4 regions of the Streptomyces sp. NPDC091412 genome follow, and region 2 is predicted to be linked to each of the others. Evidence: riboswitches for the same ligand, from Rfam matches in the RefSeq annotation. Region 2 holds a riboswitch; each other region holds the start of a gene.
The links. A riboswitch is a leader RNA that binds a small molecule or an ion and turns the genes downstream of it on or off. The one in region 2 is predicted to bind cobalamin.

Region 1 (2,758 bases), on a different contig from region 2:
GCGGTCGGCTCGACCCGGCACGCCTGGGCCTGCATGGCCTGCGCCCGCCCGATCTCGGCGCCCTCCCGGGTGACGAACGAGTTGAGGGACATGTTCTGCGCCTTGAAGGGGGCGACCTTCACGCCCTGGCGCACCAGCCACCGGCAGATCCCGGCGGTGACGACGCTCTTCCCGGCGTCGGAGGTGGTGCCGGCGACGAGCAGACCGCCACTCATGACGTCCGTCCTCTCTTCAGCAGCCGTACGCCCGCGCACACGCCGAGCGCGAGCCAGCCCACGCGGCGGGAGAGCCGTACCGCGCGCCCGATGTCACCCGGCCGGACGGCTCGTCCGGTGCCGTTGAGCTCCGGGCGGTGCTCCACGCGCCCGGCGTACGAGAGCGTGCCGCCCAGCCGCACCCCGAGCGCCCCCGCGAACGCGGCTTCCACCGGACCGGCGTTGGGGCTCGGGTGCCGGCCGGCGTCGGCGCGCCAGGCCCGTACGGCACCGCGCGGGTCGTCGCCCGCGACGGCCGCCAGGGCGGCGGTGAGCCGTGCCCCCGGCCATCCGGCGAGGTCGTCGAGCCGGGCCGAGGCCCAGCCGTAGCGGCGGTACCGGGGGGACTTGTGCCCGACCATGGCGTCCAGGGTGTTGACCGCGCGGAAGCCGAGGAGGCCCGGCACACCGGCGGCGGCGCCCCACACCAGCGCGCCCACCACCGCGTCGGAGGTGTTCTCGGCGACGGACTCGACGACGGCCCGGGCGATCCCGTCGGCGTCCAGCGCCTGCGGATCGCGCCCGCACAGATGCGGCAGCCGCGCCCGGGCGCCCTCGACGTCCCCGGCGTCCAGCGCGCGCCCGATCTCCCGCGCCTCACGGGCGAGGGAGGTCCCGCCGACGACGGCCCAGGTGGCGGCGGCGGTCAGCGCGACGGACGCGGTACGCGAGGAACGCGCGGCGGACGCGGCCAGTGCGGCCGACCCCAGGACACCGCCCACGCACACGGCGGTGTGCAGGGCGCCCCAGCCGCGGTGGTCCCGCCACAGCGCGCGTTCCACGGCACCCGCGGCCCGTCCGAACACGGCGACGGGGTGCCCGCGGCGTGGATCGCCGAGGAGCAGGTCACCGAGGAGGCCGGCGGCGGCGCCGTACGCGAAGTCGCGATCGGCACCCATCGGGTCAGCCGGTCGTGCGGTCGGTCGGACAGACGGTGGTGAACCTTGTTCGGCAGCCGCGCATGGCGATATGTGTCCTCACTCAGGGTGTCCACGCCCTGGTTCGACGAGACCGGCGGCGAGAGTTCCTGGCTCCCGGGGAAGTTCTTCCCCGGTCACAGTGGCGGGACCGCGCCGGATTCGCACCGGACTTCCTCTCCTGCCGCCGTACTTGGCTCCGGCAGTCCACCACGCACCGCGAACACCCGTCAACCTGCCGTTGACCTGCGCAGGGGTACTGAGATGAGGCCCACACCGCGGGCGCCGGGAACCAGAAGACCCGCCCTTCCCGGGCCGTCGTGGGGACGGTCCGCGAAGGGCGGGTGACGTGAGGGGCGGGACCCGGTTGTCCGGGTCCCGCGCCGGGCTGGGCCAGGGCTAGGGTCTTTCGTTTGGATCAGGCCGGATCAGGGAGCGGGGTCTGGTGCCATGCATCGCAAGGCGGAGGAGGGCGGCAGGGCGGAGCCCTGCCAACCGACGACAACGCGGCGAGGCGCGGCACCAGGGCCCGCGAGCCCGGCATGATCCAAACGAGAGGCCCTAGGCCACGATCAGGTAGATCCCGTAGGCCACGGCGGCGGCGCACGCGGCGAAGCAGGCGTAGGCGCCGGTGACCGCGAGGCTTCCGCCGCCGTGGCCCTCGGCGACGGCCCGCTCGCGGCGGGAGAGACCGGCGATGCCGAGGGTGAACAGGGCCACGAGGCCCACCGCGACGCCGAGGCTGACGCCGAAGACGGAGCCGAGGGCCACCCAGTCGATCTTCATGGTGTTTCTCTTCCTTCTGCCTGTGGCGCGGGCTCAGACGGCGGCGGCCGGCGGGGTCGCCACGGACGCGGGATCACCGACGGGCGCGGAGGCCTGGGCGGGGATCGTGGCCGTGAGCTGCTCGGTCACCGGGGAGGCCGGGGGCGGGGTGACGGCGGCGATGGCCTGGGTGACCACGCCGGCCGGCTCCTCGGTCTCGTTGACGTTGGTGTGGTCGACGACCTCGCGGCGGGAGATCTTCCAGATCACGGCGCTGGAGGCCACCAGGAACGCGGCGACGAGCCAGGTGCCCCAGTGGCCGAGGCGCGTCACCGCCTCCGCGCCGGCCGCGACCAGGGCCGCGGCGGGCAGCGTGAGGGCCCAGGCGACGGCCATGCGGGTCGCGGTGGACCAGCGGACCACGCCGCCCTTGCGGCCCAGGCCCGCGCCCATCACCGAACCGGAGACGACGTGCGTGGTGGAGAGGGAGAAGCCGAGGTGGGAGGAGGCCAGGATGGCGGTGGCCGCGCTGGTCTGGGCGGCGAAGCCCTGCTGCGGCTGAAGGTCGGTCAGGCCCTTGCCCATGGTGCGGATGATGCGCCAGCCGCCGATGTAGGTGCCGAGCGCGATGGCCAGGCCCGCCGAGAGGATGACCCAGGTGGGAGGGTTGGAACCGGGGGCGAGGGCGCCGCCGGCGATCAGGGCGAGGGTGATGACGCCCATCGTCTTCTGCGCGTCGTTGGTGCCGTGGGCCAGCGAGACCAGGCCCGCGGAGGCGATCTGCCCGGCGCGGTGGCCCTTCTCGGCCGCCTTGCCGTGCGA
Region 2 (2,758 bases):
AGGAGGCTCCGAATCTACCGGCAGGTAGCCACGCTGTGAGCAGCGGATCGGGTGATTCGCACCACGGCCCGCGCCACCGCCCGCGGTCCGGTCCCCCTGCCGGCCTCTGCCTCACCGACTGTCACGGAACGGGATCCATGCCTGCGCGAGCCAGTACCTCCCGGCCGGCCTCACCGCCCCTCACCGAGCGGCAGGAGGCCCGTCGCCGCCGCATCCTGCACGCGAGCGCGCAACTGGCCGCCCGGGGCGGCTTCGACGCCGTGCAGATGCGGGAGGTCGCGGAGTCCTCGCAGGTGGCGCTGGGCACGCTCTACCGGTACTTCCCGTCCAAGGTGCACCTGCTCGTCGCCACGATGCAGGACCAGTTGGAGCGCCTGCACGGCACGCTGCGCAAGAACCCGCCGGCCGGCGAGAGCGCCGCCGAGCGGGTGGCGGAGACCCTGATGCGCGCCTTCGGCGCCCTCCAGCGCGACCCCCACCTCGCGGACGCGATGGTCCGCGCGCTGACCTTCGCGGACCGCAGCGTGAGCCCGGAGGTCGACCAGGTCTCCCGTCAGACCACCGCGATCATCCTGGACGCCATGGGCCTGGAGGAGCCCACCGCCGAGCAGCTCTCCGTGGTCCGCGTGATCGAGCACACCTGGCTGTCGGCCCTGATCACCTGGCTCTCGGGCCGCGCCTCCCTCGCCCAGGCGAAGGCCGACATAGGGACGGCGTGCCGTCTGATCGACCTGACCATGCCCGCCGTGGCGCACGAATAGGACCTACGAGACGGGTTCCCTTCGCCGGTATTACCCGGATCAGGTAATGGGGGTCGCCTTCAGGTCCGACTGCTACCTTCCGGCCTCTCAGCCCGACCGTCGACGTCGGCCCCAGCGGATGCCGTAGCGTCTCGCCAAAGTCGGCTACTCCGGTCGAACTCCCTCACTCGCCTCGTAGGCCACTTACAGAATAAATCCACCCGTACCGGATGGAACCCCCCAATCCGAAGATTTTTTCGGTTTCTCCCGCGCCGGACGAGACGGGCATCGGCCACCCCTCGGGGCCTTTCCGGTAGGCCGGTAGAGTGACCGGGTCGTCATCACACCCGTTCGGGGGGAAGCCGGTGGAAATCCGGCGCTGACCCGCAGCCGTGAGCCGTCCCGCGAGGGCGGCGAGCCGGAATGCCCGGGACGGGACGTGACCGGCTCATGCGTGTCGGCAGTCCGCCGGCGCATCGCACCGTCGAGGTATACGGAGCCGAGCCGCCGGGGTGTCCCGTGCTGTCCGGCTCCCCGCAGGGAGAGGCACCCGCCGATCATGAACTTCCGCCGCAGCGCCGCGGCCCTGGCCGCCGCCGTCGCCGTGATCGGCAGCGCGGCCCCCGCCGTCGCAGACACGTCCGCCGGCCCGTCCCCGTCGTCGCCGGCTCTTCCGGCCGGGCTCTACGGCACGACCGACCCCCAGTACGACGGCGTCTGGCGCCAGTCCCTGGCGCTGCTCGCGCAGCACACGGTGGAGGTGCGGCCCGCCGCCAAGGCCGTGGACTGGCTGACCGGACAGCAGTGCGCCGACGGTTCCTTCGCGCCCTTCCGCGCCGAGCCGGGAAAGGCCTGCGACGCCAAGCTGATGGTCGACACCAACAGCACCGCCGCCGCCGTGCAGGCCCTCGCCGCGCTCGGCGGCCACGACACGGTCACCGGCAAGGCGGTGTCCTGGCTGAAGTCCGTGCAGAACAAGGACGGCGGCTGGGGGTACACGCCCGGCGGGCCCAGCGACACCAACTCGACCTCGGTCGTGATCGGCGCGCTCGCCGCCGTCGGGCAGAAGCCGGAGAGTGTGGTCAAGGACGGCAAGTCCCCCTACGACGCCCTGCTGACCTTCGCCCTGCCGTGCTCCGGCGACGGGGCCGGCGCCTTCGCCTACCAGCCGGACAAGAAGGGCGAGCTCGCCGCCAACGCGGACGCCACGGCGGCCGCCGTCGTCGCCGCGCTCGGGCAGGGCATGGCCCCCAAGGGCAACGCCAAGGGCGCCGAGGCCCGTTGCGAGGACTCGGGCAAGCCCGGCCCGGACCGGGCCGCGGCCAACGGCGCCTCGTACCTCGCGCAGGCCGTCGCCAAGGACGGTCACCTCACCTCCTCCCTCCCCGGTTCCACCGACCAGCCCGACTTCGGCAACACCGCCGACGCAGTCGTCGCCCTGGCCGCGCAGAGCGGGCCCGCGCAGGCGCAGAAGCCGCTGAAGTGGCTGGAGAAGAACTCCGAGGCGTGGGCCAAGCAGAGCGGTCCCGCCGCCTACGCCCAGCTCGTCTTCGCGGCCCGCGCGGCCGGCGCCGACCCGCGTGACTTCGGCGGTGTCGACCTGGTCGAGCGGCTCAACGCGACCGGACCGGCCCCCCAGGCCGCGAAGAGTGACTCCCCCTTCGGCGTCTGGTGGACCGTCGGCGTCTTCCTCGTCGCGGGCGTCGGCATCGGGTTCCTGCTGAGCGGCCGGAAGAAGCAGGGCCAGTCGTGACCCGCCGGCTCCGGGCGCTGTGCGCACCGCTGCTCGCGGCCGCGCTCCTGCTGGTGGCCGGTGCCGGTCAGGCGCAGGCCACCGGCTACCGGTACTGGTCCTTCTGGGACCGCGACGGCGGGAAGTGGACGTACGCCACCGAGGGCCCGTCGACCGCGCGTCCCTCCGACGGCGACGTCCAGGGCCTCCGCTTCGCGGTGAGTGAGGACTCCCAGGACGCGAGCAAGCCGCGCGGGACGGCCGACTTCGAGGCCATCTGCGCGAA
Region 3 (2,758 bases), on a different contig from region 2:
GCCGCTCGACGGTGCGCCGGGCGCTGGGCATCGGCATGACGGGCGAGACGGTCGATCCGAGCCCGATGCTGGTGGCTGACGTCCGCATCACCGGTCTGGACCGCGACAACTGGCACATCTTCCCGGCCGGCGGAGAGGGCGACGGCTTCATGGCGATCTGCCCGCTCGCGGGTACGGAGGACTTCCAGGTCGTGGCCGGGTTCCCGGAAGGCACCGTGGTGGACCTGTCCCTCGACGGCATGCGCCAGGTCGTCGCCGCCCGTTCGCATCTCGCCCCGCAGGACGTGACCGAGGTGCGGTGGGCCTCGGACTTCCGCCCGCGGGCGGCCCTGGCGGACCGCTTCCGCGAGGGCCGGGTCTTCCTCGCCGGGGACGCCGCGCACATCCACTCGCCGGCCGGCGGCCAGGGCCTCAACACCAGCGTGCAGGACGCCTGCAACCTGGGCTGGAAGCTGGGCGCGGTGCTGCGGGACGGGGTGCCCGACTCCCTCCTCGGCACCTACGAGGAGGAACGGCGCCCGAGCGCCGCCGACATGCTCGCGCTGTCGACGAGCGTTCACCGCGGCGAGACCCGCCGCGGCGGGGCGACCCGCCAACTCGGCCTCGGCTACCGGGCCTCCTCCCTCACGGAGGAAACCCGCCGGTCCCCGGGCCCCGTGCGGGCGGGCGACCGTGCGCCGGACGGGACGGTGGGCGGGATCCGGCTGTTCGACGCGTTCCGGGGTCCGCACTGGACCCTGCTGACGACGGACGGGGACACGGCGCACCAGGGGTACGGCGCGGGGGTGTTCCTCATCCGCCCGGACGGCTACGTGGGCTGGGCGGGAGAGACCACGCAGGGGCTGGCGGAGTACGCGGGGCGCGTGGGGGCCGAGGGCGCGCACCGGATCCCGTAGCGAGCAGGACCGGACGCCTGTCCGGGCTCGCCATCCGAATACTGGACATGATCGGCCGCGATCCGGGAAGACCCCAGGCCGGCCCGCGCAGCTGGTTCGCCCCGCCCGCCACGCGGGACGCGTCGCAAGAGGGAACCCGGTGGGAATCCGGGACTGCCCCGCACCGGTGAGCGGGAACGACCGCCGTCCTACGCACTGGGCCCGAGGAGGGCCTGGGAAGCGATGGCCGCGCCCACCTGCCTCCGCGCCTCCGCGCCTCCGCACCCGCGAAACTCCTGGTCAGCCGGACAGTTGGGACGAACTCACACATCCGACCCCCGGGTGACCGGAGGCTCTATTGCGACTACTATGCAAAAGCATTTGGTCAGCATTAAGGATGTGAGGGTTCATGACCGTCCGACGGATACGGGCAGCCGCAGCGGTGGCGACACTCGTGGGAGCCGCCGCTTGCTCGGCCCCGGGGGGCGGTGCGAGCAGCGAGAGTGCTTCCGACTCCGTCGTGGTCGGCGTGGCCTCCGAGCCGGACACCCTCAGTCCTCTTCTCGGCTACGGCAAGGACGGCAACTCCAAGATCTTCGACGGTCTGCTCGCCCGGGACGCCGACATGAAGCTGAGGCCGGCACTGGCGAGTTCACTGCCCCAGGTCGGCGACGGCGGGCTCACCTACACCTACGCCCTGCGCGACGGCGTGAAGTTCAGCGACGGCAAGCCGCTGACCGCCGCCGATGTGGTCTTCACCTATCGGACGATCCTCGACGCGAAGACCAACAACACCGCCCGGAGCGAGCTGGACGCCATCAAGGAGGTGCGGGCCGACCGCGACGGCAAGGTCGTCTTCACGCTCAAGTACCCCTACGCGCCGTTCGCGGGGCGCACGGTCCTGCCCATCGTCCCCCAGCACATCGCCGGGGGCCAGAACCCCAACACCGGCTCCTTCAACACCAGGCCGGTCGGCACCGGACCGTACGTCCTCACCGGCTGGAGCAAGGGCGAGAAGCTCACCTTCAAGGCCAACCCCGGCTACTGGGGCGGCGAGCCGAAGGTGAAGAAGGTGACGATCGCGATCGTCAAGGACGACGACGTGCGCGCCACCCGGCTGCGCTCGGGCGACCTCGACGGCGCGGTCCTGCCGCCCAACCTGGCCGCCACGTTCAAGGGCGACACGGCGAAGACGACGTACGACGCGAAGTCCTACGACTTCCGGGCCGTCACCCTCCCCCAGCAGAACAGGGTCACCGGCGACCGGGCGATCCGCCAGGCGCTGGACGCCGCCGTGGACCGCGAGGCCATGGTGGACAAGATCCTCGACGGGGCAGGGCGCCCTGCCTACGGACCGCTGCCGAGCGACGACCCCTGGTTCGCCGCGGGCATCGAGCGACCGCAGGACCTGGCGAAGGCCAAGCGGACGCTGGATCAGGCGGGTTGGAAGGCCGGCAGCGGTGGCATCCGCGCGAAGAACGGTCTGCGGGCCTCCTTCACGCTCCTCTACCCCTCCGGCGACAAGGTCCGCCAGGACCACGCCCTCGCCTACGCCTCCGACGCCAAGAAGGCGGGCATCGAGGTGAAGGTGGAGAGCGCCACCTGGGAGGTGATCGAGCCGCGGATGAAGAGCGACGCCGTCCTCGCCGGACTCGACAGCAGCGGCGACCCCGACTTCGGCCTGTTCACCCTGCTGCACTCCTCCCTGGCCGGCGACGGCTTCAACAACATGGGCCACTTCGCCAACCCGGCCGTGGACAAGGCCCTCGACACCGGCCGCCGCAGCCAGGACACCGACACCCGCCGGGCCGCGTACGACACGGTGCAGCGCGAACTCGTGAAGGACCCCGGTTACACCTTCCTCACCCACATCGACCACCTCT
Region 4 (2,758 bases), on a different contig from region 2:
GAGGAGACCCGGGTCTCCAAGATCGTGTCGCTGCTGGTCAAGGTGGGCGCGCTGGTCTTCGTCCTGACCATGGACAAGACGGTCGCCATCAACTTCCAGCTGCTCGGCGGCATCTGGATCCTGCAGACCTTCCCGGCCCTGGTCGGCGGCCTGTTCACCCGCTGGTTCCACCGCTGGGCGCTGCTGGCGGGCTGGGCCGTCGGCATGGTCTACGGCACGGTCGCCGCCTACGGGGTCGCCTCGCCGACGCAGAAGCACTTCGGCGGCTCGGCGAAGGAGATCCCGGGCATCGGCGAGATCGGCTACATCGGCCTGACGGCGTTCGTGCTCAACGCGGCCGTCGCGGTGGTCCTGACGCTCGTGCTGAGGGCGGCGAAGGCGCCTGAGGGCGTGGACGAGACCCGGCCGGAGGACTACACGGCGGACGCCGGCGACCCGGACGTCGAGGTGGAACTCCCGCCGGCCACGGCGGCGGCCCCGCGCTGACAACCGGGAGGGGCATCCCACGGGCCGCCGGAGAAATCCGGCGGCCTGCCGCCGTGCCCGTGCGGCACACTCGGGCGCATGGACATCGTGATCCGGCCGGTGGAACCCGGCGAGTACGGCACCCTCGGTGAGATCACCGCGCAGGCCTACCTCCGGGACGGCCTCCTCGACTTCGGCGAGAGCGACGAGTATCTCGGCGAGCTGCGGGACGTGGCCAAGCGGGCGGCCGCGGCCGAGGTACTGGTGGCGGTGGCGGACGGGAAGGTGCTCGGCGGCGTGACCTTCGTCCCCGGCACGGGCCCCATGGCCGACCTCGCCGGTCCCGGGGAGACCGAGATACGGATGCTCGCCGTCGCGCACACGGCGCGCGGCCGAGGCGTCGGCGAGGCCCTCGTACGGGCCTGTCTGGACCGGGCACGGGCCGTGGAGGGCTGTGTCCGCGTGGTGCTGTCCACCCAGAGCGCCATGCACACCGCCCACCGCATCTACGAGCGCCTGGGCTTCGTCCGCACGCCGGGCCGGGACTGGAACCCCCTCCCGCACCTGGACGACATCATGCTGCTCACCTACGAGTTGACATTCTGACACGTTCCGGAATCGACACGGCACAACATATGGGGGTGCCCGACTCACTCAGCACAAGATGTATGCTCGTGCTCACTGTCGCCGCAGGGGAATCCGGTGCGAATCCGGAACTGTCCCGCAACGGTGTACTCGTGCGCGTATGCCCCCATGGGCCGTCACGAGCGTCAGTCCGAGGACCTGCCGACAGTGCGCCCGGCCGTCCGGTCCGGGTGCCCTGACGTCCGGGCTTCGTGGAATGGGCCGGTGGACGCGGCGCCGCGTGCGCTCGTGTGCTGCCCCCTGCCCTCGGCGAGGCCCCGTGCCGAGCGAGGGAGAGCTCCACGTGACCATCGCGCCAGCAGACCCGGTTTCAGCCACAGCTCCGGAAACCGACGGTCCAGGTGCCGTACTGCTGCGGACCCTGACCGAGCTGACCGCCGACCTCCCCGACGCCGACCCCGGCCGGGTCGCCGCCGCCGCGCTGCGCGGCCGGTCGGCGCGGGCCGACGAGGCCGAGTTGCGCGAGCTGGCCACGGAGGCGGCCGCCGGGCTCATCTCCGAGGACCCCGCCTACTCCCGGCTCGCGGCCAGGCTGCTGACCCTCGCCATCCGCGCCGAGGCCGCCTCCCAGGGCGTCGTGTCCTTCACCGACTCCGTCGCCGTCGGACACCGCGAGGGCCTTCTCGCCGACCGGACCGCCGAGTTCGCGCGCCGGTACGCCGACCGCCTCGACGCGCTGATCGACCCGGGCGCCGACGACCGCTTCGGCTACTTCGGCCTGCGCACCCTGCACAGCCGGTACCTGCTGCGGCACCCGATCACCCGCAAGGTGATCGAGACGCCGCAGCACTTCCTGCTGCGGGTCGCGGCGGGTCTCGCGCAGGACGACACCGCCCGGTCGGCCGACGAGGTCGAGGCGCTCTACGGATTGATGAGCCGCCTCGACTACCTCCCCTCCTCCCCCACGCTCTTCAACTCCGGTACGCGTCACCCCCAGATGTCGTCCTGCTACCTGCTCGACTCCCCCAGGGACGAGCTGGACTCCATCTACGAGCGCTACCTCCAGGTCGCGCGGCTGTCCAAGCACGCCGGCGGCATCGGCATCGCCTACTCCCGCATCCGCTCCCGCGGTTCGCTGATCCGCGGCACCAACGGGCACTCCAACGGCATCGTGCCGTTCCTGAAGACCCTGGACGCCTCGGTGGCCGCCGTGAACCAGGGCGGCCGCCGCAAGGGTGCCGCCGCGGTCTACCTGGAGACCTGGCACTCGGACATCGAGGAGTTCCTGGAGCTGCGCGACAACACCGGTGAGGACGCCCGCCGGACGCACAACCTCAACCTCGCGCACTGGGTCCCGGACGAGTTCATGCGCCGGGTGAACGCCGACGGGCAGTGGTCGCTGTTCTCCCCCTCGGACGTGCCGGAGCTGACCGACCTGTGGGGCGAGGAGTTCGACGCCGCGTACCGCGCCGCGGAGGCGCGTGGCCTGGCCAGGAAGACCATGCCGGCCCGCGACCTGTACGGCCGTATGATGCGCACCCTCGCGCAGACCGGCAACGGCTGGATGACCTTCAAGGACGCCGCCAACCGCACCGCCAACCAGACGGCGCAGCCGGGCCACGTCGTCCACTCCTCCAACCTCTGCACGGAGATCCTGGAGGTCACCGACGACGGCGAGACGGCGGTGTGCAACCTGGGTTCGGTCAAC

Region 1: another riboswitch for cobalamin. It lies ahead of ACIQMV_RS35175 (cobalamin biosynthesis protein); the one in region 2 lies ahead of ACIQMV_RS14610 (prenyltransferase/squalene oxidase repeat-containing protein).
Region 3: another riboswitch for cobalamin. It lies ahead of ACIQMV_RS22365 (ABC transporter substrate-binding protein); the one in region 2 lies ahead of ACIQMV_RS14610 (prenyltransferase/squalene oxidase repeat-containing protein).
Region 4: another riboswitch for cobalamin. It lies ahead of ACIQMV_RS06170 (ribonucleoside-diphosphate reductase subunit alpha); the one in region 2 lies ahead of ACIQMV_RS14610 (prenyltransferase/squalene oxidase repeat-containing protein).

The regions. Positions count from the first base shown of each region.
Region 1 covers NZ_JBIVTV010000025.1:51,705-54,462, reverse strand. The annotation lists gene ACIQMV_RS35180 (cobyric acid synthase) at 1-215, opposite strand, end outside; gene ACIQMV_RS35175 (cobalamin biosynthesis protein) at 212-1,153, opposite strand; cobalamin riboswitch at 1,253-1,390, opposite strand; gene ACIQMV_RS35170 (hypothetical protein) at 1,733-1,957, opposite strand; gene ACIQMV_RS35165 (anion permease) at 1,991-2,758, opposite strand, start outside.
Region 2 covers NZ_JBIVTV010000004.1:746,598-749,355, reverse strand. The annotation lists gene ACIQMV_RS14615 (TetR family transcriptional regulator) at 138-761, shown strand; TPP riboswitch at 761-936, opposite strand; cobalamin riboswitch at 1,062-1,190, shown strand; gene ACIQMV_RS14610 (prenyltransferase/squalene oxidase repeat-containing protein) at 1,300-2,493, shown strand; gene ACIQMV_RS14605 (SCO2322 family protein) at 2,490-2,758, shown strand, end outside.
Region 3 covers NZ_JBIVTV010000009.1:64,760-67,517, reverse strand. The annotation lists gene ACIQMV_RS22370 (FAD-dependent oxidoreductase) at 1-896, shown strand, start outside; cobalamin riboswitch at 1,023-1,154, shown strand; gene ACIQMV_RS22365 (ABC transporter substrate-binding protein) at 1,285-2,758, shown strand, end outside.
Region 4 covers NZ_JBIVTV010000002.1:447,563-450,320, reverse strand. The annotation lists gene mctP (monocarboxylate uptake permease MctP) at 1-486, shown strand, start outside; gene ACIQMV_RS06175 (GNAT family N-acetyltransferase) at 565-1,071, shown strand; cobalamin riboswitch at 1,117-1,271, shown strand; gene ACIQMV_RS06170 (ribonucleoside-diphosphate reductase subunit alpha) at 1,394-2,758, shown strand, end outside.